2 regions of the Arthrobacter sp. 08Y14 genome follow, and region 2 is predicted to be linked to the other one. Evidence: predicted binding sites of a transcription regulator. Region 2 holds the regulator's gene; the other holds the start of a gene.
What was found. Region 2 encodes Rex, which represses fermentation and respiration genes when NADH is low (regulators of the CRP and FNR family bind a similar motif). Its sites were predicted from a motif close to CTTGTGAANNNNTTCACAAG; they were not measured.

Region 1: a site for Rex is predicted at 6,441-6,460, ahead of CXR03_RS16305 (queuosine precursor transporter). Genes of this name have one in related genera too.

What each region holds. Positions count from the first base shown of each region.
Region 1 covers NZ_PJIX01000004.1:98,468-113,413, forward strand. Annotated here, with positions in the region: gene CXR03_RS16275 (S8 family serine peptidase) at 1-1,450, opposite strand, end outside; gene CXR03_RS16280 (glycosyltransferase family 2 protein) at 1,745-2,722, shown strand; gene CXR03_RS16285 (polysaccharide pyruvyl transferase family protein) at 2,719-4,170, shown strand; gene thiD (bifunctional hydroxymethylpyrimidine kinase/phosphomethylpyrimidine kinase) at 4,254-5,099, opposite strand; gene CXR03_RS16295 (hypothetical protein) at 5,196-5,672, opposite strand; gene CXR03_RS16300 (TetR/AcrR family transcriptional regulator) at 5,665-6,342, opposite strand; gene CXR03_RS16305 (queuosine precursor transporter) at 6,590-7,330, shown strand; gene tgt (tRNA guanosine(34) transglycosylase Tgt) at 7,339-8,613, opposite strand; gene CXR03_RS16315 (FUSC family protein) at 8,786-9,859, shown strand; gene CXR03_RS16320 (DUF6707 family protein) at 9,921-10,793, opposite strand; gene CXR03_RS16325 (NUDIX hydrolase family protein) at 10,855-11,394, opposite strand; gene CXR03_RS16330 (YdeI family protein) at 11,510-12,181, shown strand; gene CXR03_RS16335 (class II glutamine amidotransferase) at 12,340-13,212, shown strand; gene CXR03_RS16340 (glycoside hydrolase family 76 protein) at 13,218-14,342, opposite strand; gene CXR03_RS16345 (3-hydroxyacyl-CoA dehydrogenase) at 14,498-14,946, shown strand, end outside.
Region 2 covers NZ_PJIX01000001.1:667,940-682,885, forward strand. Annotated here, with positions in the region: gene CXR03_RS03120 (cytochrome c biogenesis protein ResB) at 1-169, opposite strand, end outside; gene CXR03_RS03125 (cytochrome c biogenesis CcdA family protein) at 402-1,190, opposite strand; gene CXR03_RS03130 (TlpA disulfide reductase family protein) at 1,196-1,795, opposite strand; gene CXR03_RS03135 (histidine phosphatase family protein) at 1,889-2,551, opposite strand; gene CXR03_RS03140 (YceI family protein) at 2,693-3,238, shown strand; gene CXR03_RS03145 (hypothetical protein) at 3,408-4,196, shown strand; gene CXR03_RS18105 (hypothetical protein) at 4,408-5,115, shown strand; gene CXR03_RS03155 (redox-sensing transcriptional repressor Rex) at 5,143-5,850, opposite strand; gene CXR03_RS03160 (glutaredoxin family protein) at 5,881-6,171, opposite strand; gene CXR03_RS03165 (HAD family phosphatase) at 6,257-7,069, shown strand; gene CXR03_RS03170 (AURKAIP1/COX24 domain-containing protein) at 7,154-7,252, opposite strand; gene CXR03_RS03175 (helix-turn-helix domain-containing protein) at 7,400-7,612, opposite strand; gene gdhA (NADP-specific glutamate dehydrogenase) at 7,796-9,136, opposite strand; gene CXR03_RS03185 (helix-turn-helix transcriptional regulator) at 9,219-9,776, opposite strand; gene CXR03_RS03190 (acetoin utilization protein AcuC) at 9,860-11,068, opposite strand; gene CXR03_RS03195 (TrkH family potassium uptake protein) at 11,224-12,651, shown strand; gene CXR03_RS03200 (TrkA family potassium uptake protein) at 12,644-13,312, shown strand; gene proC (pyrroline-5-carboxylate reductase) at 13,391-14,239, opposite strand; gene CXR03_RS03210 (sugar phosphate isomerase/epimerase) at 14,306-14,946, opposite strand, start outside.

The DNA.
Region 1 (14,946 bases), on a different contig from region 2:
AAAGCCAGACCCACTTGCCGGCATCAGCGCCGGCGTCGAGCGGAGCGCAGCCGTCGGAGTTGTCACCCTCAGGGCCCATGACGACGGTTCCCGTCAGAGCCTCGGTCGAGGCATTGGCGTAGTTGAAGCTGGCGGTGTACTGGCCGGCTGCGACACTTTCTGCCGGGGCAACAACCTGCCCGGCGTCCAGAGTGGTCTGGGAACCGACGCTGTTGGCCACGGTCAGTGCGGTTTCGGCGCTGCCGGGAGAACCGCCAATGTCGTAGATATCTCCGGAGTTACCGGAGGAGACCACGGACAGGATGCCCTGGGCGGTGAGGGCGTTGACGATGTCGTTTTCGGGATCGTCATAGGCAGGGAAGCTGGAGCCGAGGGACATGTTGACGACCTGTGCGCGGTCGCTGAAGTCGCCGTCGTCATTGGGGTCGAGGACATAGTCCAGGGCCTGGCCGACAACTTCGGAGGACCCGTCGCAGCCAAAGACGCGGATGCCGACAATCTTGGCTTCGGGAGCCGTGCCCGGGCCGATTCCCATCTTGTTGACATCGTCGGCGGTGAGCGCTGAGTAGTCGCCCCGGAAGGTGGTGCCGTCGGCGTTGGTGCCGTAGCCCGCGGCGGTGCCCGCCACATGCGAGCCGTGGCTCTGGCAGTCCAGGGGATTCGCGTCAGGCTTCGGAATGGGGCTGTACAGCGCGGGATCCGAGGGATCCGCGTTGTATTCGTCGCCCACCAGGTCCCAGCCGCCGGCAAACTTCTCCGGGTCATAGAGGCCCGAGTCTGCGGCCGGCACAGTGTCGGAGGCCTGCGCCTGGGCGAAAGCCTCAAGGGTGCCGGGGCCGCCGAAATCGGAGTGGGTGTAATCCAGCCCGGTATCCAGCACGGCGATGGTGACACCCTCGCCGGTCTGGTCCCGCTGAACCCAGGAGTCCAGAGCGCGGACGTCGATATCCCCGCCCTTGTTGTCGAAGGTCTTGGGGACGATACCGGTGATCTTGGCGACGTCCCCGCGGGCTGCCAGGGCACGAATGGCTTCGGCGTCTCCGTTGATGGCTACGCCCGGAAGGGTGTTGGTGGTGGTGTAGATGATGCTCGATGAAGCCTGCGCTGCAACTTCCTCAGCCTGCGCTTCAATGGCAGCCCGGATCTGCTGGACTTCCGGGGCTTTATTGAGCGGTGCAGCGAATCCGTCCCGGACTTCCTGCGGCTGGGTCTGTTCAAAGGCGCCCTTGCCCGTGAACTGGACGAAGACGGACACTGGTCCCTGCTTCGTCTTCAAATCTGTAGAGACTTTCAAATCCGGCGTTACCCGGGGAAGTCCCTGGGCTGTCGGATCCCCCGGTGTGTTCCCCTCAACGGCCGCAGCCGGGGTCCACATGCTGGAGACCAAGGCCAGGCCGGCAATTGTTGCCAGCGCAGCCTTTCCTGATCTCCGATGGTTTGGATTGTTCATTTTTCTCCTTGTTAGAGAGTTCGCCGGAGCTTGGGGCCGCAATCTGGTGATTTCGGAACCCACCGACCGTGACCGGGCAATGAGGAAGTGACTAAATGGCTGAGCTGGTTATGGTGGAGATGAATTAGGTCCACGATTCTTTCGGTCAGGATCCAAATCATGGCGCTACTGGTACCTTTGTTTGTCTCTATTCGGATGTCAACAGTAAGTAGCATTCCTTTTTTTCATGACGGCGCAGCCCGTTGGGGATCGGTATATCGTGGAAGCTGAACCCGACCGAACCGTGGGAGTGAAGTGCCAGCGCAGGATCCAGTAGCCGTCATCGTCCGGACCAAAAACCGGCCGCACTTCCTCCAGCGGGCCCTCCAAGACATTTTTGACCAGACCTACCGTCAGTTCCGCGTGGTGATCGTCAACGACGGCGGCAGCGCCGAGCCGGTGGACAACGTGGTTGCACGGTTGCCGGAGGCGGCCAGGGAGCGCGTTGAGATCCTGCACAACAAGCAGAGCCTGGGGATGGAAGCTGCATCCAACTCCGGTGTTCAAAGCTGTGATTCCGAGTACATCGTCATCCATGATGACGATGACCTTTGGCACCCGGAATTCCTGGAACGGACAGTTTCCTATTTGGATAACTCTTCGGATGCAGGGGTTGTTGTGCGAACCCAAATAAGGTATGAGGAAATTGTCGACGGACAAATCCTCAAGACCGGTTCGGCGCCTTTTTGGGAAAACATGCAGCAGATATCGCTGGGCGACATGCTGCAGATTAACCGCGCGGTGCCCATCTCGTTCCTTTACCGCCGCTCCCTGCATGAAGAACTTGGCTATTTCAACGAATCCCTCCCTGTCTGCGGTGACTGGGAATTTAACCTCCGGGTGCTGACGCGCCATCGTATTGGATTCCTCGACGGGGAGCCGCTGGCGTTCTGGTGCCAGCGGCCCGCAACCGGAGGTGACGACGCCAACAGTCTGTTCGCCAAGGCGCGGGACCACGAGCGGTTCGACCGCAGCATCCGGGATGAGTATCTGCGCAGGGACCTCAGTAGCGGCAGGGACCTGGGAGTCCTTCTCCAGATCAGCGCCATGATGGCCGAGCAGGAACAGATGCTGATGGAGAACCGGCAACGGATGGTCCAAATGCAGGAACAGCTAACCGATGCCACCCAGCGGCTGGAACACATCATGATGCAACGGACCAGCTTCCTCGCGCGGGCGGGCACGGCGGCAGCAAAGATCAAGGGTGCGCTTAAGGGAGTGCGGCGGCGATGACCCTGCGGATTGCCGTCCTCGCCGATCTCGGCCAGGACACTTACCATGCCGGTGACGAAGCCATGGGGCACGCGGCCGCGGATGAACTCCGGAGCCGCGGACTGCAGGTCCTGATGCTGTCCCGCAACCCTGAACAAACCCAACGGCTGTTTGGCCTGGACGCAGCACCTGCGCTTGCTTTCCCCTGGCCGCCTGCCGAGCGGGAAGACTACCTGCGCCGAATCCAGGCACACCTGGCCGGCTCTGCCGAATTGCCGGCTGGTGACCCGGCGCTTGGGCTGATCAGTGAGCTTGGGAAGTGCGACGGTCTGGTCATTGCCGGCGGGGGAAACCTAAATTCACGCTATGGCTGGCTGCTGTATGAACGTGCCGCTGTGGTCGCCATCGCGCGGTCGCTGAACATGCCCGTTGTGGTCTCCGGGCAGACGCTGGGGCCGCAGCTCAGTGCCGAGGACACCGTAGTCCTGGCCGATCTGCTCCGCGCCGCGGAATTGACCTCCGTGCGGGAGCAATCTTCGGCAGAACTCGCGCGCCGCATTGGTGTTCCCGCCGTGCGGGGGGTGGACGACGCGTCATTTCTGTCCGTAGGGCGCACCTTTGATCCGCCGGAGTCCCGGTACGTAGCCGTCACGATTTCTCCGCTTTCCGGTTCCATGGAAAATCTCTATGCCTTGCTGGGCGCAGAGTTGGACGCTCTGCACCGTCGAACCGGGCTGCCTGCGCTGTTCCTTCCCCATGTAGGGATCGGAGACGAGGACGGTTGGGACAACTTCGCCCATGCCCGCATTGCCGAGTCCATGTCCTCTCCCTTCCGCCTTATGCCGGTTCTCACCGCACGGGAAACTGCTGCGCTGACAGCCGGCGCTTCGCTGATTGTGACGTCCCGTTACCACCCGGTGGTATTTGGGCTTTCCCACTCAGTGCCCGTTGTCGGCCTTGCCGTGGATGAATACAGTGCGGTTCGGCTGAAGGGCGTAGCGGCCAACTGGGGTCTTGAAGATTTTGTCCTTCCCCTTCCGGGGCTGCAGGAGGGGCTGCTGTCTCCGGCCCTGGCAGAGGTCTGGGAGCGGAGGGAGGAAGTATCAGCTCATCTGAGCACAGTCCTGCCCGCCCGGAACCGTTGGTCCAAGCAGTGGTGGGACGGCGTGACGGCAGTCTTCTCAGACCGGGCAGTATCCGGTCCGCCGCAGGATCTTCCGCCGGCGCCCGTCTTTCGCGCTGCCGGGCAGTGGGCGGCAGCAGCCAGGGCCCTTGGCCAGAAGTTCTACGCGCAGTCTGCGATGGCTGCCCAGTCCGAGGCCGAGGAGGATCGACTGGGCTCCTACCTCGCACAAGCGCACGGGGAGCTGGCCTCCCTGCGGGATGAACACCGGCGGCTCTTGAACTCCCGGACGGTCAAGACGGCCCTTTCCCTGCACCGGCTATACGCGAAGCTTCTCCGGCGTTAACCGGCGGCGTTAACTGATGCCGCAGAAAGGTACCGGCGGCCATTGGCCACCGGTACCTTCTGCGGGCCATAGTTGCAGGGTTATTAGAGCGCGGGGCCATTCCCCGCGTTACCCTGCCACAGGGCGTCAAACGGGGTGTGGGAGGAAACCCGGTTCCGGATCCCCTCGGTCACAAAAGCCTTTGCGGTCTTTGCGGCTTCCAGCGGGGTGGCTCCCTTGGCGAGCTCGGCAGTAATGGCTGCCGCCAGGGTGCAGCCGGCGCCGCTGACAGCCACTTCGCCGACCTTGGGTGCCCGGAGCACTTCCATCGTCTCGCCGTCGTAAAACACATCCACGGCGTCGTCGCCCTCCAGGCGTACTCCGCCCTTGGCGAGGACCACGGCTCCGGATGCTTCGTGGATGCGGCGGGCTGCTTCCTGCAGGTCTTCGACGCTTTCGATGGAGTCCATGCCGGACAAGGACATCGATTCAAAGTGGTTGGGGGTAACGAAGGTTGCCAGCGGCAGGATCTGCGCCTTGAGTGCCCGGTCCGTGTCCAAAGCGGCTCCCGGCTCCTGGCCCTTGCAGATCAGCACCGGGTCAAGGACGATGTTGGTCCATTCCTGACTCTGGAGGGCCTTGGCAACGGTGTCGATCGTGGCGGGCGTTCCCAGCATGCCGAGCTTAACAGTGGTCAGGTCATAGGCGGTCTGGATGGCCTCAAGCTGGTCACTGATGACCTGGGGTTCCACCGGTACAAAGCGGTGACTCCAGTTATCTTTCGGATCAAAGGAAACGATGCAGGTCAGGGCAGCTATCCCGTACGTTCCGAGTTCCTGGAACGTTTTTAGGTCGGCCTGGGCGCCGGCGCCGCCGGTGGCCTCGGAGCCGGCAATAGTCAGGGTGACGGCCGGGGAGGCTGTTTCGGCAGAGTGTGTGTTAGCAGACATGAGTCCATCTTCCACCCAAAGCGATCTTCGGTGCCACCGCGGCTTAATGCCGGCAGGCGGGGTGGATGAGGCGGGAACAAGGCCCGGAACCGGAAGCTAGGCACGGGCGAAAGGCCAAATGGTCGCCCGGCCGGCTGCCATGGCCAATCCGATGGCAACACCCATGAGCAGCGGCACAAGGACTGCATGAACGCTCAGGCCGATGATGACCCAGCCGAGCAACAGCGGCACGATGAAGAAGGCCAGCACATGCAGGCCCTGGTGCTGGACGCCGCGCAGGAACCATCCCAGAAGCAGGCCGAGGGGAAGCGCGGTGAACAATCCGAGACCGGCTGCGTAGAAGGCGGCCACAACCACGGTCCAAACGTAGCCCCAGAAGTCCCGGGACGTCCCCCACCCCACCACAATTGTGGCGATTGCGGCCAGGACAATGCAGGCAACCCCGTATCCCAGAGCGACGGCCAGCGGGCCGGGTGGAGCATATCGGTGCTGCGGCGCAACGGCGGCGGGAGCAGCCTGGGCGGGTATCAACGCGGGCGGAAGCACGACGTCGTCGCCGCCTTTGTCAGTCATCGCGTCGGGCTCCCTGGAAGAGGTGAACTACATCCTCCACAATATTGCGAACCACGGGCAGGCGGGAGAGGATGACCAGCTTCGCGGCCAGCGGAGCGACGTTCTCCACCAAACGGCGCGAGCGGCGCTGTCCCGGCGAGCGGTCATAAATCCAAAAAAGTGTCACCCCCATGTGCACCAGCCACAGGAGCTCGGGCAGGTCGTCGCGGATGGCGAGCGGCGGCTGCGGGCGTGACACGGTGACGGCCTGGCGGAACATGGCGATCGATTTGGCCCGGCCAACTCCCATATCCGCACCGGCGCGGGTGCCCCGCGGGGAGGCCGACGACGGCGGCATGGCAGTGCGCAGGAAATGGGCGCCAAAATCGTGAAACGGGCCCATGACGTCCAAGTTGGCCAGCAGAATCAGGCGCAGGTGCTCACCCAGGTTGTGTCCGTCGCGAAGCAGGGGCAGGGCGGCACTGCGGTGCTCATCCTGCAGATGCCGGTACAACTCGGCAACGAGTTCATCTTTGGAGCGGAAGTAATAGTACGCATTGCCCACTGACACCCCTGCCGTTTCGGCGATGCAGCGCATGGTGGTGTCGGCGTAGCCCCGGGTGCGGAACAGGGTGAGAGCGGAATCAATCAATAGCCGTCGGGTCTTTTCACTCTTGACCGTCGCGGTCATCAGCGCTCCTTAGTTCAGTTGTCGGCGCTGGTTCGGTCATAGGCGCAGATCCGCTTATATGCGCTCAATTTCCGGCACGCCTGCAAGAATACAGCACTTTTTTGAACCTGTTCAAAAAAGCCGTGGCGGTGCGGCCGGGCAGAACGTGGCAGAATTGACGGCGGCCCCTGCGGGCCGCCCGGTGCAGCGGGCACAGTGCTAATACAGCCGGCGGAAGCCAGGCGAACCACTAGGAAACGGAAGACCCATGCACACCTCCACCGGCATCGATCCGGCGCCCGCTCCGGCATTTGCCGTCCGCGGCAGCTCCCATTACGACATCATCCTGACGCTCATGTGCGTGGTGATCGTCATTTCCAATATCGGCGCCACCAAGGGCGTGGTGCTGGGACCGTTCTTCGGCGACTTCAGCATCGTGACCGACGGAGGGTTTTTCCTCTTCCCGCTGGCCTACATCCTCGGCGACGTCATTAGCGAGGTCTACGGCTTCAAGGCGGCGCGGCGGGCCATCTTCATGGGCTTTGCGGTTGCGGCACTGGCTGCGGCCAGTTTTGCCGTGATCATCGCACTGCCGGGATTCGACGACGACTACGGGCAGGCCAAACAGGCGGCGCTGGAACTGGCACTGGGTCCGGTGTGGCAAATCGTGCTGGCCAGCCTGCTCGGCTTCCTGGCCGGACAAACCCTGAATTCCTGGGTCCTGGTCCGGATGAAGGAAAAGTTCCGGGAACGGGCACTGATCGGACGGCTCATGGCCTCCACCGGCGTGGGAGAGTTCGCCGACACCCTGATCTTCTGCGCCATTGCCGCGCCGGTCATCGGCATCACCGACGCCGGCGGCTTCATCAATTACGTGATCTTCGGTTTCGTCTACAAGACGCTCATTGAGTTCCTGTTTGTTCCGGTTACCGCCGTGGTCATCAAGGCCATTAAGAAGCGCGAACCGAGTTACGGCGCTGCAGTGCCTGCCGGTACGTCGGAAGGCTGAGCTGCAGGTTAGACCTTGGCGCTGTAATAGTTCCCGAGCGTTTCCGCCTTGAAGTCGAAGAACGACCCGTTTTCAATGGCCAGCCGTGCGTCGTCCACAAGCTTCACCGTGAAGCGTTCATTGTGGATCGACACCAGGGTGGAGGCAACCATTTCCTTGGCCCGGAACAGGTGGTGGATGTAGGCCTTGGTGTAGTGCGCGCAGGCGTAGCAGTCGCAGCCTTCCACCAGGGGAGTGAAGTCCTTTTTGAAGCGGGCGTTGGAGAGGTTCAGCCGCCCGTGCGGCGTGTAGAACGCCGACGTGCGGGCCACGCGGGTGGGGGAGACGCAGTCGAAGGTGTCGGCACCGTTTTCAATGGCGGTGAAGATGTCGTCCGGTTCGGAAATCCCCAGCAGATGCCGCGGCTTGTCTTCGGGCAGTTCCTCGGTGCACCAGCGCACGATCGTTCCGAGGTTTTCCTTCTCGAGTGCTCCGCCGATGCCGAACCCGTCAAAATCCATGGCGCCCAGATCCCGGGAAGCCTTCCGGCGCAGGTCCTCATACTGGGCACCCTGCAGGACACCGAACAACGCCTGGTAGGGCTTTCCGACGCGCTCCTCGGTGAGCCGCTTATGCTCGGCGATGCAGCGCAGAGCCCACAGCCGGGTGCGTTCCAGTGACATTTCCTGATAGGCGCGCGAGTTCATCAGCGTGGTCAGCTCATCGAAGGCGAACATGATGTCAGCGCCGATCTGGTGCTGGACCTGCATGGAGACCTCGGGGGTGAAGCGGTGCTTGTCGCCGTTGAGGTGGGACTTGAACCACACGCCGTCGTCATCAATGTGAGCCAGGCGTTCCTTGCCGGGAGCGACGGCGTCATCCGCGCCGGTGGCGTGCGTGGTGCCGTCCGCATTCATGTTGATGACCTTCTTGAAGCCGGCGCCCAGGCTCATGACCTGGAAGCCGCCGGAATCGGTGAAAGTGGGACCGGACCAGTTCATGAACTTGCCCAGGCCGCCCGCGGCGTCGAGGACGTCGGGGCCCGGCTGCAGGTACAGGTGGTACGCGTTGGCCAGCAGCGCCTGCGCGCCCAGATCTGCCATCGACTCGGGCAGCACGGCCTTGACCGTTGCCTTGGTTCCTACGGCGATGAACGCCGGTGTGGCGATTTCGCCGTGGGGTGTGGTGATCGTGCCGGTGCGGCCCTGGAATTCACCGCCGTTGGCCTGCGTCTGCTCAGCTGTTGGGGCAGTGGTTTCGCGCAGGCGCTTACCGAGGGCAAAGGAGAACGTTGAGGAAGACACCCCTCCATTTTGCCTTACCCAACAGTGCCGGCTGTTTCCCGAAGCGGGTGCTGCTCCGGCTGGGATGCGCGCCACATATTTCCGGGTGCGGCAACGGGCGGGCGTACGGTGGAAAGAGCGGCGTCGGCCGCACCCCAAACAACTGCAAAAAACGTCCCTGAAAGCTGCCCTCTTGAACCTGCTGCGCGATATGTTCCGGATCGCACCCGCCCACAATGATCATCAGGTGGCGGTCCGCTGCGGGCTCGGGGTGGGGATTCCCCTGCTCCTGCTGCTTGCCTTCGGCCGTATTGATTTGGCGATCTTTGCCAGTTTTGGGGCGTTTACCGGCATCTACGGCCGGAATGAACCGCACCGGCAGCGGTTCGGGCACCAGCTGCGGGCCGGCGCGCTGATGCTCGCTGTCATCACCGCCGGAGCGCTGACCTCCCGGCTGGAGCCGGACGCGTGGGGAATTGTCCTGGGCACCACCGCAGTGGCGGGACTGGGGACACTTGGCACCGGGTTCTGGCGGCTTCGTCCCACCGGTTCGCTGTTCCACATCTTTGCCTACGCCGCCATCTCTTCGGTGCCGAACCAGCCGCCCGTGTGGCAGGCACTCTTGGCGGCTGTGGGAACCGTTTGCTTTTCCCTGCTGCTTGGCCTGTCCGGGCGGCTCCACCCTGCACACCGCACGCCGTGGCTGAAGCCCGAACGACCCCGTTTTACCGCTGCGGCGCGTAAAACCGTGTGGATCGACGCCGGCCTCTACGCAATCGCTGCCGCGGTTGCCGGGTCCATCGCCACACTGATGGGCATCGGCCACAACTACTGGGCGATGGTTGCAGCAACCGTGCCGCTGGTGGGGGTGGGCGTGCGCCACCGGCTCTACCGGGGCCTGCACCGCATCCTGGGGACCTTTGCCGGGCTGGTGCTGACCGCACTGATTCTGCTCCCCGGGCTGGAACCGTGGCAAATGGTCGTCGTGATTGCGCTGCTGCAGTTTGGTGCGGAAATGCTTGTGGTCCGGCAGTATGCACTGGCCCAGGTGGTCATCACGCCGCTGGCACTGATCAGCACCGAGCTGGCGCATCCGAGCAACTCGGCGTTGCTGATCAAGGACCGGGCCGTGGAGACGGTTATCGGAGCGGCAGTGGGAATGGTCATGGTCCTGATCATTCACTTGCACAGCCGGCGTACGAGTCGCAGTGCACATCCGGAGCAGGCTTCAGGGCAGCTGCCCGTTCCGGCGGCCCCGCGTTCCTAGCGGTCGACCGTTGTGTCCAGGGGGCGCCCGTTAGGTCGGGCCCCTGGGTGAGGTGAGGGCCTTACAGATCCAGGTTCAGGCCGCGGACGGCAATCAGTTCGTTGCGGATGCGCCGGTCCAGCTCATGCTCCGAAAGTGTTTGCGATCCGCCGTGGGCGCGCAGGTACAGCAGGGCATCCAGCCTCAGGACACGCCAGTCGCGTTCGCCGTGTTCATCGCCGGCCTCCCCTGCGCGGTGGATTTCCCGGTCATACAGGTTGGGTTCATTCAGCTGGCGCTGCAGCAGTTCCGCGGCCAGCTTGGCCTTCAACGGATCGCTTTCCGCTGCGTCTCCGGCACGGACAGCCTGCGCATAGGCGGCCGAAGTTTCCTCGTCGCCCGCTTCATGGGTGATATGCGCGGCCAGGGAGAGTGCCCCCTGGATCCAGTTCCACCGGCCAAAGTTGCCGTCAAAGGGCAGTCCCGTGATGATGTTGCAGACCTGCAGAGCGTTTTCGGCGTCGTCCAGGTCCACGTACAGGGTGTGTGCCAAATCCCGGACGTCCTGCAGGTTGCTTCCGGATTTCACATTCAGTCCACGGCCGAGCCGTGCAGCCACTTCCTGGACACGGTCCTCATCCGGGTGCGCAGCGGCGGCGGCGGCAACGACGGCGGCATAGTCCTCCTCCTCCACCGGTGCCACCCGGACCGCGTCCGCCGGGGAACCGGACGGTGCCGGTGCCTGGACACGCACGGAGGAGCCGTAGGCCAGGCGCAGCGTCATGCCGTCTTCGAGAACAAGGAGAACCAGGGCGGGCACGCCGAAGTCGTCATTCTCCACGGAGCTGTCCTTCACCGGAGCCAGTGAGGTGCTTTCATGCACCGGAATTTGCCCGGGCGCAAGCAGCTCGGCATTGACCCGGAATGTGTAAGACTCCGGCTGGCTCTCAGGCATAGCAGATTCCTTCTCTTCGCAGCAGTCGGCCCCCAGTATATAAAGATGCTGTAACGGGTACTCAGCGGCCCCAGCTGGCCGAGGCCAGTGCCTGCCGCAGCAGGTCACCGCGTCCCCCCGCAAACTCTGCATAAATGTCGGGGCTTAGCGCTTCCTCGGGCGTCAGCCAGGACAGTTCCAGGGCGTCCTGCCGAGGGTCGCATTCACCGGTGACGGGGATCAGGTAGGCCAGCGCGACGGCGTGCTGGCGCTCATCGGTCAATCCCGACTGGGAGGGCGAGGGGAAATACTCGGCCACGGCAAACGGAACCAGAGCCGGAGGCAGCTGGGGCAGGGCCATCGGGCCAAGGTCCTTTTCCAGATGGCGCAGCAGCGCGGCGCGAATGGTTTCCCGGTACATCACGCGTCCGGAGACAAAGGTCCGGACCATCTTGCCCTCGGCAGTGGCCTGCAGCAGCAGGCCCACTTCCGTGACGTAACCCAGGGGATCGCAGCGAACCGGAACGGCTTCGACATAGACCATCGGAAGCCGTTGCCTCGCCTCGCTAAGCTCATCTTCTGAAAGCCAGCCGGGATAGGGATCAGGGGTACGAACACTCATAGAAGTGTTTTACCGCAAACCGGTGAACGCGCTCAGCCGACGCGCGGCGCTTTGGCCCTCGGCTGAACTACCGAAGGTACTTTTGCCCGGCGAGGGCCCGGTCTACGCTCTGAGGATGACCAGCAGCGACCCGCGGCCGCCACCGCCCAAGACGCCGCCCAAGACGCCGCCAAAATCACGGCCAAAGCCGCCGCCGAAGCCGCCGCTGCCCGAACTGCTGCTCCCGCATGCAGAAGCGTGGCGCACGTGGCTGGCAGCTCATCATGCAAGCTCGCCCGGGGTGCAGTTGATTCTGGGGCGAAAGGGCGGGACCGTAACAAACCTGTCCTACGCCGGAGCACTGCAGGAAGCGCTGTGCTTTGGCTGGATTGACGGACAGGCCAACAAACGCGACGGCGAAAGCTACTTTCAGCGGTTCACTCCGCGGGGCAAGCGCAGCATCTGGAGCCTGCGCAACGTGGGATACGTGGAACAGCTGGAAGCTGAAGGCAGGATGCAACCGTCCGGGCGCACCGCCGTCGAGCAGGCAAAAGCCGACGGCCGCTGGGACGCAGCCTATGCGGGGCCCGCTACAGCTGTGATGCCTGCGGACCTGGTGGCTGCGATTGCCGCGGTGCCCGCGGCACAGGCAACGTATGACATCTTGAACTCCCAAAACCGGTATGCACTGTTTTTTCGGCTCAGCACGCTGAAGACTGCTGCCGCACGCGAGCGCAGGATTGCCGCCGTCGTCCAGATGCTGGCAGACGGCGAGACTCCCTATCCGCAGCGGCGCACGCCGCTATGATCAGCGTGCCGTGCCTGCGGTCCCCATACCTCTGTGGTCCCCATGTGTCTGCGCGCTCTTGTCTTTGGAAAATGCCCGCGGGACTCTTGAATGCAAGCAACACTGAGCACGCCCGCGGCAGCTGAGCCTTGCTGCGGCATATCTGCGGAGGACCATCAATGTGTCGTCTCTTTGGCATGCACGCCGGTAAAACCCCCGTCAAAGCCACCTTCTGGCTCCTCACGGCGCCGGACAGCCTGTCCCGGCAGAGCCGGCGGGAAGCTGACGGATTCGGGATTGGAACCTTCGACGGCGAGGGGCGGCCGGTGGTGGATAAAGCTCCGATAGCAGCCTACGAGGACAAGGCCTTCGCCGCGGAAGCCCGGGACCTGTCCAGCACCACGTTCCTCGCCCACGTGCGGTATGCCAGCACGGGCGGCAACCTGTTGGTGAACACCCATCCCTTCGAGCAGGACAACCGCCTGCTCGCCCACAACGGTGTGGTGGAGGATCTGGACCGGCTCGAGGCGCGGCTGCGGCAGCTTGGCGTGATGGACCTGGTGAAGGGCGATACCGACAGTGAGCGGGTCTTCGCCCTGATCACGGCGGAGGCGCGCAGCAACGGGGGTGACGTCGAAGCGGCCATCGTCTCGGCGCTGACGTGGGTGGCGGAAAACCTGCGGCTTTTCGCGGTGAACATCATCCTGACCACCGGGTCGGACGTGTGGGCGGTCCGGTATCCGGACACGCACCCCCTCTATGTCTTGGAGCTCGCCGGATCCGAGCCCCACGCGGGGATGCGCACACAGCGGATCAGCGTGCACAGCCAGGAAATGGCCGAAGGCCGGCGGCCTGCGGTGCTGCTGGCCACAGAGAAAATGGACGACAATCCCAAGTGGCGGCTGATGGACTCCGGCGAGGTCCTGCACATCGATCCGTCACTGAAGGTTCACAGCAGCAGTCCGCTGCCGCCTGAACCCCGGTATCGGTTGACGCTGGCTGATCTGGATGTCACGGCTGCGGCATCACAGCAGCCGCTGAAGGTTGGCTGAGCACGTCAGCCGTGGCCGCGCCGGACCCTCGCCGCCGCCTCCAAAATAATCCACGCTGACAGCTGCGTAGAGAGGCCGACGCCGGTTCCACCCGGATAATGCCGTTCGGCCGCCTCCAGCGGATGCGGAGAGAAGACCGTCCGCTGCCCCCGCTTTGTCCGTCCTGCCCAGAGCGCTTCAGCCGTGGCACTGACCATCGCGGCGGCCTGTTCCCGGTGGCGTTGAGGCAAAGTCGGAGACACTGCGGCCAGGGCAAGATAACGGGCCAGGATACCGGTGAATAAGCCGGCATCACCGGTGCCGTGGGTGACGAGTACCGCTGTGCCGGAGTGGGTGAGCACCCGGTGAACCGCATCGATGAGCTGGGCTGCCCGGGCCAGGTTTGCCGGACCGCCCAGTTCCAGCAGGGCACCCAGGACCGGGCCCTGGTTGTAGGAAAAGACAGCCCCTTCCACCACAGGATCCGCCGTGGTTCTGCCCGCCTTGATGCCGTCGAGGTACAGTCCTGTTTCGGCATCCAGGAGGCTGGAGTTGAGCCAGTCAATCAGGGCCTGGGAGCGCTCGCGTTCACCGCTGCGGGCGAAGTGCAGCGCGGCCGGGCCGGTGGCCGGTGTGTTCTTGAAGGTCCGGCGCCGGTTCCAGTACAGCCCGCCGCCAAACTCCATGGTGTGGGCCGAGCGCAGGGCCTCCGTCAGTGCAGCCAGCATCCGGGGATGGCGCCGTGCCGTGGGCCGGCGGGGAGCTCCGCCGTCGTCGGACCGCCGCACCGGCCGGGAGGGAAGGAGGGCATCGAAGCGGGCCACAGCCAGGGCCAGCCAGGCCATGTCGTCGAAATACCAGTTGGTGGCACGCAACCCGTTCCGCAGCCGAATGGTGCGGATGAGCTGGTGGGCCTGCCCGACGGCGTCGGGAGCTCCGCGCAGCGCTGCGTCAACCAGCGCATCCACGTAGTGGGCCTGCCACCAGTAATGCCAGGGCCCGGGCCGCAGGCGCCGCGGGGCCGGGCTTTCGACGGCGGCCAGTCTGGTTCCCGGAAGCCCCAGCAGCGGGCGGGTGAAGGCGGCAGCAACAGACGCCCCCGCATCATCGGCGCGGGCTTGGATCTCGTGCAGCGGTTGCTCGGACAGCATGCGAACCACCCTAGACCCGTGAGGTCTGCTGTCACAGTTAAAGCGGCAGCGGCTGGCCGCGGGAATCTGCGCGAAGATGCGATGTGTGCCTGATCACAGTAGGCTCAAGTGGCGCCGCCGCAGGGGCAGGTGCAAACTTTGACGCAGGAGTACGGATGGACATTTCAGGGGCATCGGCAGTTGTTACCGGGGGCGCTTCCGGGCTGGGACGGGCTACGGCCCGCAGGTTGTACGACGCCGGAGCGTCAGTGATCCTGGTGGATCTGCCCTCCTCGGGCGGCCTGGCGTACGCTGCTGAGCTGGGCGACAACGCCCACTTTGTTCCCGGTGATGTTACTGATCCCGAACAGATGGCAGCAGCAGTGGAAGCCGCTATGAATGCCGGACCGCTGCGTGTGGCTGTCAACTGTGCAGGCATCGCGACCCCTGGCAAGGTGCTGGGCCGCAACGGTGTACTGCCGCTGGAGGACTTTGCCCGCGTGATCCAGGTGAACCTCATCGGAACGTTCAACGTCAGCAGGCTCGCCGCTCAGGCCATGGCGGAGACTGAACCGGTGGAGACCGGCGGCACCTCCGAGCGCGGCGTCATCATCAACACCGCGTC
Region 2 (14,946 bases):
CCAGCCAGGGGCCGGTGTCCGGGTTGTCCTTCAGGTACTGCGTGACGACGGCGGGGTTGGCCGGCCGCTGCGGAAACAGCGATCCGGGCACCGCGGCGACGGCCAGCAGCAGCAGCAGGAACAGTGCGGTGCGCATGCTGGTGAGCTGGGTCCAGGCCCAGCGAACCATGCCCAGCGGCCCGAGGGACGGCAGCTGGACGTCTCCGGCGGAGCCTTTGCCGCCGGGGCCTTTCCGCCCGCCCTTGCCGCCGCCGGGCACGCCGGAGGCACTTGCGCCGTTGTTCTCGGCTTCGGTCAAAACTTCCGGTTCGCGCTTCAACTGGCTCTCATGGTTCTTTGAAGGGGGCTTGTGCCGGGCAGGGGCTCCGGCAGTCCTTGGTCTTTTGTCAACGGCATTGTCATCAGATCGGCAGGGTCACACTATCCAACCAACCTTGGAGATTGTTGATCCAAATGTTCCAGACTCCTGTGATCATCAGGACACCGAGTGCGATCAGCATTCCGCCGCCGAAACGCTGCAGTGCAAGCCGGTGGCGGCGGAAGACACCAAGGGCGCCCATGCCGCGCCGGAATCCGAGAGCGATCAGCAGGAACGGAAGGCCAAGTCCGAGGCAATAGATGAAAGTCAGGAACGCGCCCTTGGCGGCGGTGGCATCATCTCCGGAGAAGGACAGCAGCTGCACGGCCGAGAGTGTGGGGCCAAGGCAGGGGGCCCACCCCAGTCCGAACGTGATGCCCAGCAGCGGCGCGCCCCACAGCCCGGCCGGCGGGCGGGCGGTGATCTTCCGGTCCCGCTGGAACCAGCTCAGGCCACCCATGAAGACAATGCCCAGGACGATGATGGCTGCGCCGAGGACCTGCGGAATCCAGGCCTGGTCCGCACCGCGCAGCCAGCCGCCCAGTTGGCCCACCCCGGCACCGATGATGACAAAGACGGCGGAAAAACCGAGCACGAACAGGCCGATCCCTACCAGCATCCGTCCGCGGCGCTGCTTCTGGAGGTCAACACCGGTCAGGCCGGTGACGTAGCCCAGGTAGCCGGGAACCAGCGGCAGAACGCACGGAGACAGGAACGACACCAGCCCGGCCAGGGCTGCCACGGGAATGGCCAGCAGCATGGATCCGTTCAGGATGGTTTCGGCGAAAACATTGGCGGTAGGCACACCCGCGGCGAGGGCTGAGGGAAGCATGCCGGCTAAGCTGCCAGCGCGTCGGAGATCAAGGCCTTCAAGGTGCCCTTGTCCGCCAGGCCCAGGATGCGCGCAGCCACGCGGCCTTCGCGGTCCAGGACCAGCGTGGTGGGAACGGCCGACGGCGGCACGAACTGGGTCATGGCCAGCAGGATTCCGCCGTCCTTGTCCTGGAAGCTGGGATAGGGAATGCTGAACGACCGTTCAAAGGCTTCCGCAGTATTGCGTTCATCCCTGATGTTCACTCCGAAGAAGCGTGCCCCCTCGGGTTCGAACGTGTCGTGAAGTTCCACCAGATCCGGAGCTTCCTTACGGCAGGGCGCACAGGCGGCGTACCAGAAGTTCAGCACCACCACGCTGCCGGCAAACTCCGACGACGAGACGGTGGTGCCGTCAAACAGGGTGCCTTCCAGCTGTACGGGCTCGCCGCGCTGGTCTGACGCATATTCGGTGACTGAGCCGTCACCGGCGATGTAGTTCTTGTTGTCCCCCGCTTTGGCCTGCGCTGCCAGCGGATCCTCCACCGCGCAGCCCGATGCTGCCGCCACTGCGGGCACGCCGAGGGCCAGGCCGGCGCCCAGCTTCAGGAAGGAGCGGCGGCGCATGGCATCCGGCTGGGGAGTGCTCTGAGGATTCTTCAACTATTTCCAGCTTTCATCGCGGCAGGGGGGCCACTTCTACAACGCGTAGTAATTCTATTATGCTCCCGGGATGTTCGCTGCACCGGGGAGAAGGTCGGCGGAGGGCTCTGCGTACCGGACACCAATGAGGGTGTCGCCGTCGAAATCCAGGGAGGTTACCGAGGTAAGGGTGCACTGGCGGTTGCGCGGATCATGCCAGAGTTTGCGGCCCTCGGCGGACAGCCGGGTGACCCAGATGGGCAGCTGGTGGCTGACCAGCACGGCTTCGGCGCGGTCCCCGCCGAGCTCGGTGGCGCGCAGCCGTGCATCCGTCACCGCAGCCATGACCCGCTCGGCCTGGGCGGCATACGGTTCACCCCAGGACGGCTTGAAGGGGTTGTACATCAGCGGCCAGTATTTTGGGTTGCGCAGCCGGCTGGTGACGCCGGAGAGCCCTTCGAACTTGTTGGTTGCTTCCAGGATGCGCTCGTCGGTGGTGATATCCAGCCCCAGGGAAGCGGCGATCGGTGCGGCGGTCTCCTGCGCCCGGGTCAGCGGTGAGGCCACCAGATGAACCAGCTTGGCGCCGTCGTTCTTCTGCGCCTCAAAGTATCCGGCGACACGGCGGGCCATCTGCTGGCCCAGCTCCGACAGGTGAAACTCCGGAAGGCGTCCATAAAGGACTCCGTCGGGGTTGAAGACTTCTCCATGGCGGACGAGGTGGATCGAGGCACGCGACATGTTCCTAAGTTTCGCAGAGAGAGTGCGCAGGACTAAATTCGTCACAATGCTTGAAGCTTGAACTAAACCGTGCGATAGTTGATGCAAATGCATGGACATGCAGCGGGGCACCGCCCCGATACCTACCAGCAGCAGGAGCACATCATGATCCCCAGCGGACTCACCACCGGTACCTGGACCCTCGACGGCTCGCACAGCGAGATCGGTTTCACTGTCCGCCACGCGGGCATCAGCAAGGTGCGCGGCAACTTTGACGACGTCACCGCCGTGATGGAAATCGGGCCCTCACTTGAGGATTCCGCCATCAACGCCGTCATCCAGTCAGCTTCCTTCAACTCGAATGACGCCAACCGCGACGGCCATGTCAAGGGCGCCGACTTCTTCGACGTCGAGCAGTTCCCCGAACTGACCTTCACCGTCACCGGCATCGAGGGCTCCGGTGAAACCTACCGGGTGTCCGGCGACCTCACAATCAAGGGCATTACCCGTCCGGTGGTCCTGGACACCGAGTTCAACGGCGTAGCCGTGGATCCCTTCGGCGCCACCCGCGCCGGCTTCTCCGGTTCCACCGTCATCAGCCGCAAGGACTTCGGCCTGACCTGGAATGCCGCTCTGGAAACCGGCGGCGTCCTTGTCGGTGACAAGGTGACCATCAGCGTTGACGCAGCCTTCGTGGCCGCAGCCTAACCAGGACATTGATCCCGCTCCGGCGGGCCGCAGCGGACACCCTGGCCTTCGGGCCGGGGTGTCCGTCGTTTATGCCCCGGGATAGGCTGGAAGGGAACCGATTACTGCTTTCCTGCCGGTCGGTCCTTTGCAGGGAGCAGTACCCGCACCAACGAGCAAGCAGGCGGCGATGAGTACCCCACCGAATAATCCGGATCCGCACGATCCGTTCGTTCCACCAAATCCCGGTCCGGCGGATGACCAGCCCAAATACGGACAGCGGCTGCCCCAGCAGCCCCAGTACGGGCAGGACCAGCCGTACCCTGCCTATGGCCAGCCGGGATCCGCCAATCAGCCCGGGCAGCATTCCTCCCCATATGGCCAGCCCTATGGACAGCAGCCGTACGGACAGCCCTACGGCCAGCCGCAAAGCCCTTACGGCTACCAGGCACCGCAGCCCTCCGGATATGCGTATCCGGGATCAGGCGGGCCGGTTCCGGGTGCCAAAGGGCCTGCGCCCCGCGAGGTTATGACCGGCTTCTGGCTCATCATCGCGGCCGGCATCGTGACCTTCCTGTCCACGATTATCACGGTGCTCTCCACCGCCGACGATCCCCTGGCCACGCTTCCTCCCGAAGACCGCCGGGTCATGGAGGACGCAGGTGTCACCGCGGAGCTGATGCGAAGTTCGTTCGTGACGGTCGGTGTGGTGATGGCGGCGATCGCCCTGCTGATCTACGTCCTGCTTGCCGTCCTGATCCGCAAGGGCAAGAACTGGGCAAGGATTGTTGCCACGGTGTTCGCGGCGATATCCGCCGTCGGGCTCCTGCTTTCACTGGTGACCGGAATCGCCTTCTCCTCGCCGCTGAACCTGCTGAACATGCTGGGCTCATTGGCCGGAATCGCCGGCATTTTCATGCTGTACCGCCCTGCGTCGCAGCCATATTTCCGCAGTCAGCCGCGTTTCGGGCCCTACTGACGGACCTCCAAGGCAGCCGCTGCCGAGGCGGCACGCACCAAAAAAGCCGGACCGTTTCCACGGACCGGCTTTTTTGGTGCCCGGGCCTCCCGGAGAGGGCCTGCAGTGGTCACAACAGCAGGGAAGCCGCGTAGCGTTTGATCTCCCGCTGGGATGGGCAGCCCATCCAGGCGCGGAGAGCGTATCCCTTTGGACGAAGGCGGCACCCGCGATGAGTTCCCTTCCTGCTTCCCCCAATCCACAAAAAACCCGTGTTTCCACCCTGGGCACCAAGGTGCGAGCATTGGTCACTGCACGCATCCGAACGGCGCGATCCGGCCCCGGGGAACCCGGCAGCGAGCCGGAGTCCGCTGCCCGGCCCACGAAAGAATATCCGGCGCCGCCGGCACCCAGGCACAGAGAGCTGGCCGGTGTGGTGGTTCCTGATATGCCCTCTGCGGTCCCCGCTCCTGCTTTGCCTGCCCGTATTCCCTATAGCGAATGGAAGGGGCCGCGGCCGCGTGCCGTCCGGGTGGCCTTTGCCCTGATCATGCTGGCTGGCTGCATCAGCCTCATCAGCGGTGTGCAGGCGAGCCGGGCACCCGTCACCGAGCTGCCGCCTCTCGTAGTCCAACTGGGAGAGCTGGGTGTTGACACCGGCGAATACGCAGCGGTTCTGCAATTCGTCACCTTGGCTGCCACGCTTGTGGTCTTCGGCCTCTATCTGCTGTTCGCCTCCATGATTCGGGAAGGACGGAACTGGGCTCGCATCGGAGCCTCGGTCCTGGTTGCCTCGGCACTGGTCTGGGCCGTCCTCAACGCCGTGGTTCCCCAGACGGTTGCACTGCTGGTGGCCGCCCTGGGCCTGGCGCTGCTGTACCGGCGGGACTGCGCCAGGTACTTCCGGCCCAGGCGGAGCCAGTATCTCGGCGAGCCCTGACCCGGAACCGCGACGGCGGCTCCGTTACTAGGTGGCCAGCCGGGCCCGCGCCTGCGCCGCTATATCCGAGGCTTGGGCCCGCTGGGCGTGGTAGGCCAGGATCTGAAGTTCGGTGGCCATGTCCACCTTGCGCAGCTGAACGTGATCCGGAACCTGGAGCACCACGGGCGCGAAGCTCAGGATGCTGGTAATGCCGCTTGCGATAACGCTGTCACACAGTTCCTGGGCCACCTCGGCGGGAACAGCCAGCACCGCCATGTTGGCCCGCGTACGGTGAACCACGGCTCCCAAATCCCTGACGGGGCTCACCCGCAGCCAGCCAACTTCCTGCCCTATGACCATTTGGTCGGCGTCTAACAGGGCCACCACTTCGAAGCCGCGCGATCCGAACCCCGGATACCCTGCCAGCGCCTTGCCGAGGTTTCCGGCGCCTATGATGGCAACCCGCCAATTGCGCGTCAGCCCCAGCGCAGCTGAGATCTGGTCGCTCAGGTAGGAGACCTCATATCCCACGCCGCGGGTTCCGTAGGAGCCCAAGTAGGACAGGTCTTTGCGCAGTTTTGGAGAGTTGACTCCCGCCGCTGCCGCCAGTTCATCGGAGGAGACGCGCTCCACGCCCTCCGCCAGCAGCGCGCCCAGCGCCCGCAGGTAAATGGTGAGCCGGGCCAGGGAGGCAGGCGGAATGTGCCGGTGGACAACTGCTCCTGCCGGTGCGGGTTCCTCAGAATTGCTCACAAAGTCTCTATCCGTCGGTGGATTTCCACTCTATGCCCGGCGGGAGTCCGGACGAAGCCCGGGCCACCCGTCTTCCAGGAGACGGCGGATCCTCGCCTCGTCCAGCTGCCAGAAGTCCCGCTGCACGCCGTCGATCATCAGCACGGGAATCTCTTCGCCGAACCGGGACGTCAGATCCGCATCGCCTTCAATGGACTGTTCGCGCCACTCAATGGACAAATCCCTGCTGATTCGTTCCAGCACCTTGCGCGCATCGGCACACAAATGGCACCCCGGGCGGGTAAGCAGCAGCAGGTCCGGAGCAGCCGGTGAAGAAGTCATACATCTAAATTAGCCGCTCGATCCATTTCTCATGCCGCTTTTAGTCACGGGCCGTTCGGACCAACTTTTTGCGTAGACTCGGGGTATGCCCAGAACCACCGCAGTACGAGCCGTCGAGCCCATGGCACCGGCGGTCAAACCTGGCGAGGCTGCGTTCTTCGACGTCGACAACACTCTGATGCGCGGAGCAAGCCTTTTCCATGTGGGGCGCAAGATGTACCAGCGCAGGGTGTTCACGCTTCGCGAAGCGTTCGGCTTTGCCCGCAAACAGCTCCGGTTTATGCTGCAGGGCGAGAACCTCAAGGATGTTCACTCAGTGCGCGACGCCGCCCTGACGCTGGCCACCGGACTGGCAGCCTCGGACATCCGCATTCTGGGCGAAGAAGTCTATGACGAGATGATCGAATCCAAGATTTGGCCGGGAACACGTGCTCTCACCGAGCAGCATATGAAATCCGGCCGGCCGGTCTGGCTCGTCACCGGGACCCCCGTGGAGGTGGCCTCCGTGATTGCTGACCGGCTGCACCTGACCGGGGCCCTGGGAACGGTCAGTGAAATCGACGGCGGCCTCTACACCGGACGCCTGGTGGGCGAGTTCCTCCACGGCCCCGCCAAAGCCGAAGGCGTGCGGGTGCTCGCGGAAAAGGAAAACCTCGATCTGCAGCATTGCTGGGCGTACAGCGATTCCTATAACGACGTCCCCCTGCTGAGCATCGTGGGCCACCCCGTGGCCATCAACCCCGATGCCCGGCTGCGCCGCCATGCCCGGGACCGCAACTGGCCCATCTATGACTTCCGGTCCGGCCGGCGCGCCGCAACCCTGGGGCTAAAAGGTGCCACGGTGGCCGGAGGCGCTTACGGCCTGTGGCGCGGTTTTTCCTGGGTCCGCTCCCGCTAGTCTTCCGGCCGCATCCGGGGCTTTTGGTTAAATGACAAACCCGCCGGCCCAAGGGGCGGCGGGTTTGTCCAGGAAAGATCCTGGTTACTTCTTGTTACGACGCTGGTGGCGGGTCTTGCGAAGCAGCTTACGATGCTTCTTCTTTGCCATACGCTTGCGGCGCTTCTTAATTACTGAACCCACAGAGTCCTCACAAACTTGAAATAGTCAGACGCCGGCTCCAACGCTTCGGCACCGTTGGCACCCGCGCGTCGACACCGGCAGTTAATTGCCACGGTGTAAAACGTTCTTTAACAGGGTACCGCCTCGCCGCGGTATCCAGTGACAGCGCTACGCGGTGTCTGTTCGGCGGTCCGCGACGGCGTTTTTAAGCACCTGCTGCACCGCGGATTCAGGCACCCGGTAGGAGCGCCCGAAACGGACGGCCGGCAGCTCGCCGGAGTGCACCAGCCGGTACACGGTCATCTTGGACACACGCATGACATCCGCGACTTCCGACACGGTCAGAAACCGAACGTCCGAGAAATTGCCCTCGTCTGCCATATGCCTTTTGTTCCTTTGCTGATGTGCAGCCACCAAGCTGCACGGCAGGTGAGTCCTCAGACGCGGATGCCTGCCAAGGGAATGCTGTCCGGTCTTCCACTCTAGTGTCTCACGTCACCCCAGTGAAGTTGGCGGGCCATCTTAGGCCTCCAATCCATCCTTTCGGCCGGAGAGCCTCCGGGCTCAGATCACGCCCTGGGCGAGCATGGCATCGGCCACCCGGACAAAACCGTTGATGTTCGCCCCCACCACATAGTTTCCGGGTGAGCCGTACTTTTCCGCCGTCTGCGCACAGTTGTCGTGAATGTTGACCATGATCTCGGTCAGCCGGCGTTCGGTGTGCTCGAAGGACCATGAATCGCGGCTGGCGTTCTGCTGCATTTCCAGCGCCGAGGTGGCTACGCCGCCGGCGTTGGCAGCCTTGCCGGGACCAAACAGCACGCCGGCTTCCTGGAAGATTTCAATGGCCTCGGGCGTGCAGGGCATGTTGGCGCCCTCTGCGACTGCCAGGACTCCGGATTTCACCAGCGTCCGGGCGTCACCGGCGTTCAACTCGTTCTGCGTGGCACAGGGCAGGGCCACTGTGGCGCCGGCGTCCCAGATGGAGCCGCCGGGAACATAGGTTGCTGAGCTGCCCCGGCGCTTGGCATAGTCGGTCATCCGGCCGCGCTCCACCTCTTTCACTTCGCGCAGCAGGGGTACATCAATGCCCGATTCATCCACTACGTAACCCTGGGAATCGGAACATGCAATGACGTTTGCACCGAGTGACTGTGCTTTTGCGATGGCGTTGATGGCCACGTTTCCGGAGCCGGAGACAATGACGCGCTGCCCGTCCAGGCTCAGGCTGCGGGTCTTGAGCATTTCCTCGACGAACAGCACCACGCCGAAGCCGGTGGCCTCGGGCCGTACCAGCGAACCGCCCCAGCTGGTGCCTTTGCCGGTCAGCACGCCGGACTCGTATCGGTTCGTGATCCGCTTGTACTGGCCAAACAGGTAACCGATTTCGCGTCCACCCACACCGATGTCCCCCGCAGGGACGTCCGTGTACTCGCCAATGTGGCGGTAAAGCTCGGTCATGAAGGACTGGCAGAAGCGCATGACTTCGGCGTCCGTTTTGCCGCGCGGGTCAAAATCGGATCCGCCTTTGCCGCCGCCGATGGGCATCCCGGTCAGGGCATTCTTGAAAATCTGCTCGAAGCCGAGGAACTTCACGATGCCCAGGTAGACCGAGGGATGGAACCGCAGGCCCCCCTTGAACGGGCCGAGCGCCGAGTTGAACTCCACTCGGAAACCGCGGTTGATTTGCACCTGGCCTTTGTCATCGACCCAGGGAACACGGAAAATGATCTGGCGTTCCGGTTCACAGATGCGTTCCAGAATGGCGGCGTCGCGGAACTCAGGGTGCTTCCGGAGCACCGGCTCCAAACTGTCGAAAACTTCGACTACCGCCTGATGGAATTCAGTTTCGCCCGGATTGCGGCGAAAGACTTCATCCCGGACGCTGATGAGTGTTGGGTCCATGGTGTGATGCTCCTTAGCGTATTTCCTCTTCTACGCTAGCGTTTGCGCGCCGTGCCTGCGATGTGTGACGGCGAAAGAAGGGCTAGGAGCGGCGACGCCGGAACTTCGGGAACTGCCCCAGCAGGTCTGCGGCGCGTTCCGCAGCCCTGCCCACAGTGCGGCCCAGATGGGGTGCGAGGGCCGGATCCACGACGGGAGGTGATGCCTCTGCACTTCCGGGCTCCAGCGCGGCGGCTGAGACCGCCGCTGCGGAACGGGGATCCGGCGCCCCTGGCCGGCCGGTGAACAGCGGCCTTGCCTGACGTGAGGGCGCAACTGCCGATCCCGCGGTTACGGACGCCGCCAGCCGGGAGTCTGCAGCGGATGCCGCCGAGAACGAGGGCAGGTCAAAGGCGCGCAGCCACAGCACAATCTCCTCCAGCGGAGCTGTCTGCAGCGAATAATAGCGCTTTTGCCCCTCGGCCCGCATGCTGACCAGACCAGCCTCACGGAGAACCTTCAGGTGCTTCGACACAGTGGGCTGGCTGACTTCCAGCTCTTCCACGAGTGTGCCCACGGACTTGTCTCCGCTGCGCAGCGCTCCCAGCAGTTCACGGCGGGTGCCTTCCGCAATGACCGCAAAAACATCATCGATGACCATGACACCCACTTTATCCGTTCCCCGGGGAAAGCCCGGTTTTGGCGGACTCGGGCAGGTTCCCGTCCCGTCCCGGCCGCACGCTGCTAATCAAACCAGGGATCGAGTCCGTGCAGCGGAAAAACCTCTTTGCGGGTAGCCATCACCGTGCGGTCAATCTCGTCGTTGGGATCATAACCAACTTCCCAGGACCTCCACCAGAGTTCCACGCCGTCACCCATCATCGGCGGGGAGTCTTCTCCGTAGTGCTCCTTCACATACTTACGCCACGGTTCCGGAACCGGTGTGTTGCTGCGGATCCTGCCGTTGGCCGCCACGGACATCAGCAGGCTCCAGGAACGCGGAACCACCGACACCACGTTGTAGCCGCCCCCGCCTGTGGCGATCCATCTGCCTCCGCAGATGGTGTTGGCAAGGTCCGCAATGGTGAGGGCCGCCTGCCGCTGGGTTTCGACACTGAGGCGGAGGTTGGTCAGCGGATCATGGAGGTGGCTGTCGCAGCCGTGCTGGCTGACGATCACTTCCGGTTCAAAGGCAGCCGCGAGCTGCGGAACCACGGCGTGGAAGGCCCGCAGCCACCCGGCATCGGACGTCCGGGCCGGCAGCGCCACATTGACCGCGGTTCCTTCTGCTCCGGGGCCGCCCGTCTCGTTGGCGAAGCCCGTGCCGGGGAACAGCGTCAGGCCCGTCTCGTGCAGGGAAATGGTCATGACGCGCGGGTCATTCCAGAAGATGCTCTGGGTTCCGTCTCCGTGGTGGGCGTCGACGTCGATGTACAGGACCTTGCTGACACCGTTGTCCAGCAGGCGGGCGATAGCGGCCGCGGCGTCGTTGTAAATGCAGAAGCCGGAGGCGCGGCTGGCCGCGGCATGATGCATGCCGCCGCCAAAATTCACCGCATGCAGCACCTCTCCGGACAGGATGGCGTCCGCAGCTGCCAGGGAGCCGCCCGCCAGCCGGGCGCTGGCCTCGTGGATGCCGGCAAAGGCGGGGTTGTCTTCGGTTCCCAGCCCAAACTTCTCGCTGGTCGCCGTGGGGTCTGCGCTGACGGCACGGACGCCGGCAATGTAGTCACTGCCGTGTACGGTGCCCAGCTCAGCGTCGCTGGCAACGAACGGCTCGCCCACGGACACGCCCGGCAGGTCGAAGATTCCCAGCTCGCGGGCAAGCCTGGCGGTGAGGTCCAGGCGCAGCGGACTCATGGGATGGCCCGCACCGAAGTTGTAGGCCAGCATGGACTCGTGCCAGATGATGCGGGTTGGCATGACCGGAAGACTCAGTCCGCGGTTGATCATGCTGAACAGGCTACGCGATGTGCGCGATACTTGGAGTTTGTACGCAGCGGGAGTATCCCGGGTCCGCTGCTTCGGCACCGCATCGGTGGTGTACTACTGTTGAGCACCGCGCGCCCAACCCGTAATCACCTGTCACCAAGGAAACAAGCACGAATATGGCAACCATCCGGCAGCACCGGGAGCCCCGGGAACGCCTGCGGCAGCTTCGGCAACTGCAGCCCTCCAAAGTGTTCTCCGGCCTGCGTGACTTTGTGGATGCAGTCGCTGCCGGCTCGCCGGCCCGGCTGGCCCTGATCGTCTTCGCCCTGGTCATCCTGGTGTTCACCGGGCTTCTGTCCCTGCCGGCTTCCTCGAGCACCGGGCAGGTCACTCCTCTGCATGATGCGCTCTTCACTGCAGTATCGGCCGTCTGCGTCACCGGACTCACCGTGGTTTCCACCGCCACGCACTGGTCCGGTTTTGGGCAGGTCCTAATCCTGATCGCCATCCAAGTGGGCGGTTTGGGCATCCTGACCATGGCCTCCCTGCTGGCTCTGGCCGTTAACCGGCGACTCGGAGTGCGCGGAAAGCTGATTGCACAGGAAGGCATGAACACCGGCCGGCTGGGTGAAGTTGGTTCCCTGCTCCGCATCGTCGTCAGCACCACCGTGGCGATCGAGCTGATCCTGGCTGTGATTCTGGCGCCGCGGTTCATGATCCTGGGTGAATCCGCGGGCCAGGCCATCTGGCATGCGGTGTTTTATTCGGTGTCCGCCTTCAACAACGCGGGCTTCACTCCGCATTCGGACGGCCTGGTGCCCTATGACGAGGACCTCTGGATCCTGATTCCCCTGATGGCCGGGGTTTTCCTCGGCAGCCTCGGCTTCCCGGTCATCATGGTCCTGCTGCAAAGCAAGCTGCACCTTCGTCAATGGAACTTGCATACCAAGCTCACCCTGCTGGTCACCGGCATCCTGCTCGTGGGCGGCAGCATTCTGTGGGGGGCCTTCGAGTGGTTCAACACACGCACCATCGGAGACATGAATGTGGCGGACCGGATTCTGCATTCGGTCTTTGCCTCCGTCATGACCCGCTCCGGCGGTTTCAGCCTGGTGAACATGTCCGATCTGGATTCCAGCACGCTGCTGATCACTGACATGCTGATGTTTGCCGGCGGCGGGTCTGCGTCCACGGCCGGCGGCATCAAGGTCACCACGTTGGCCGTCATCTTTCTCGCCATCGTGGCGGAGGCCCGGGGTGATTCTGATGTCCGGGCGTTCGGCCGCACCATTGCCTACAGCGCCATGCGGGTGGCCATCTCTGTGGTTATCCTCGGCGCCACCATGGTGGCCGTTTCCACTGTTGCGCTGCTGGCCATTACGGAGGAGACACTGCAGCCGGTGCTCTTCGAGGTAATTTCCGCCTTTGCCACCTGCGGGCTGAGTATTGGACTGAGCGAAGTGCTGCCCCCGGAAGGGAAGTACCTGCTGTCCGCCCTCATGTTCGCCGGCCGGGTGGGTACGATCACTTTGGCCGCAGCACTGGCCATCCGGCAACGCAGCACCCTCTACCACTACCCCGAAGAAAGGCCGATCATTGGCTGACAGACCAGCTCACAACGCTCCGGTTCTGGTGATTGGACTGGGACGCTTTGGCTCCGCCACCGCCGAACAGCTGGTCAAGCAGGGCCGCGAGGTTCTGGCCATCGAGCGGGATCCCGCCCTGGTCCAGAAGGCCTCGGGCATTCTCACCCATGTGGTCCAGGCCGATGCCACCAACATAGACGCCCTCAAGCAGCTGGGCGCGCAGGACTTTTCCTCCGCCGTCGTGGGCGTGGGTACCTCCATCGAATCCAGCGTGCTGATTACCGTTAACCTGGTGGACCTGGGTATCGAGCATCTCTGGGTCAAGGCCATCACCTCCGCGCACGGCAAGATCCTCACCCGGATCGGCGCCAACCACGTCATTTATCCGGAGGCCGACGCCGGCCGGCGCGCCGCTCACCTGGTGGGCGGGCGGATGCTGGACTTCATCGAGTTCGACGACGACTTTGCGATCGTGAAGATGTACCCGCCGCGCGAGACCCAGGGCTTCACCCTCGGAGAGTCCAACGTGCGTTCCAAATACGGGGTGACGGTGGTGGGGGTGAAGTCCCCGGGCGAGGACTTCACCTATGCCCGCGCGGACACCAGGGTTTCCTCCCGCGACATGCTCATCGTCTCCGGCCACGTGGACCTGCTCGAACGGTTCGCGGCCCGGCCCTAGCTCTGTGCCGCACCGAGGCATCAACCTGCACACCGGGGAGGTCCGGCCGGGAGGCTGAGGAGATCCCTGCCCGAAGTGCTACTTCTTGGCTGAAAGCTCCGCCGTGATTTCGGCTGCCCGTTCCGCTGCGGCCCGCGCTCCCCGGGCGATGACGCCGGGCAGGTCCTGCTCGTCGAAGGTCCGGATGGCTGCTTCGGTGGTGCCGTTGGGGCTGGTCACGCCGCGGCGCAGGGCGGTTGCGTCGGCGCCGGGCTCGGCGAGCATGTATCCGGCGCCGGCAACGGTGTCCCGCGCCAGAATTGTTGAAAGCTCAGGGTCCAGGCCCAGCTCTACGCCGGCGCGGGCCATGGCCTCAGCCAGGTAAAAGGCATAGGCGGGGCCCGATCCGCTGACCGCCGACACAGCGTCCACCTGGTCCTCAGGAACCTGCACCACGCGGCCGGTGGCCGACAGCAGCTCGGCAGCCAGCGCCATTGTTGCCTCGGTGGCACTGGTTCCGGCCGAGATCGACACCACGCCGCGCCCCACCTTGGAGGGTGTGTTGGGCATGGACCTGATGACGGGCTGTCCGGCGGGAAGGCCCGCCTCCAGCATTTCCAGCGACACGGCGGCAGCCACGCTGATGACAACGGCACCGCCGGGCAGAGCGGGGGAAATCTCTTCCAGCAGTGCTGCGACGCCCACTGGCTTGACCCCAATGATGACGACGTCGGCGCCGGCCACGGCGGTGCGGTTGGCTTCGGCGTCGTCATTGCCGGCGAGCACGGTGATCCCGTGGCGTTCGCGCAGCTCGGCCGCCCGTTCGGGACGCCGCACGGTGGCCGTCACCTGCGCTGCCGGCAGCCCGCCGGCGAGGATTCCGCTCAGGATGGCTTCATTCATTGAGCCGCAGCCCAGAAAGGTCAGGTGGGTTTCTCCGGTATCCATGTTTTCGATTCTGTCACGGCACTGCGCGCTGCCATGTTCCGTGACAAGCGGCTCATAAGAAGCAGGCTATTCCGAAATCTGCCCCAGGTTCATCCGCGCGAAGTCCAGCGTCTGCTTCAGCTGGTCCTCCCGCTCCCCCGCCCCCTTGGCCTTCCGGGTGCTCACTTCAATGGCCACGACGCCGTCAAAGCCGGTTTCGCTGAGGTACTGCAGGGCTTCGGCGCAGCGCTGCGTACCTTCTCCGGGAAGCATGTGCTCGTCGCGGCCGTTGGGTGTGCCGTCGGTGAGGTGCACATGGTGCAGCCGGGGCCCGAGCTTTCGCAGTTCCTCATAGGAGTCCATGCCGGCGATGGCTGCGTGGGAAAAGTCCCAGGTGACGTGCTCGTACGGTTCCGGAATGGGATTCCAGTGCGGCAGGTAGGCCTTGGCCTCGCGCCCGCGGACCCGCCACGGATACATGTTTTCCACCGCGATGGTGACTCCGTACTGCTCGGCAATGTGCCGCACGCCTTCGGCAAAGTTCTCGGCATAACCGGACTGCCAGCGGAACGGTGGATGAGCCACCACCGTGGTGGCTCCCACTTCCGCGGCCATGGCAGCGGAGAGTTCAATCTTGGTCCAGGCCTTGCCCCACACCTGCTGGGTGAGCAGCAGCGTGGGCGCATGAATAGCCAGGATGGGCTGCGAATAACGCTCGCTGAGTCCAT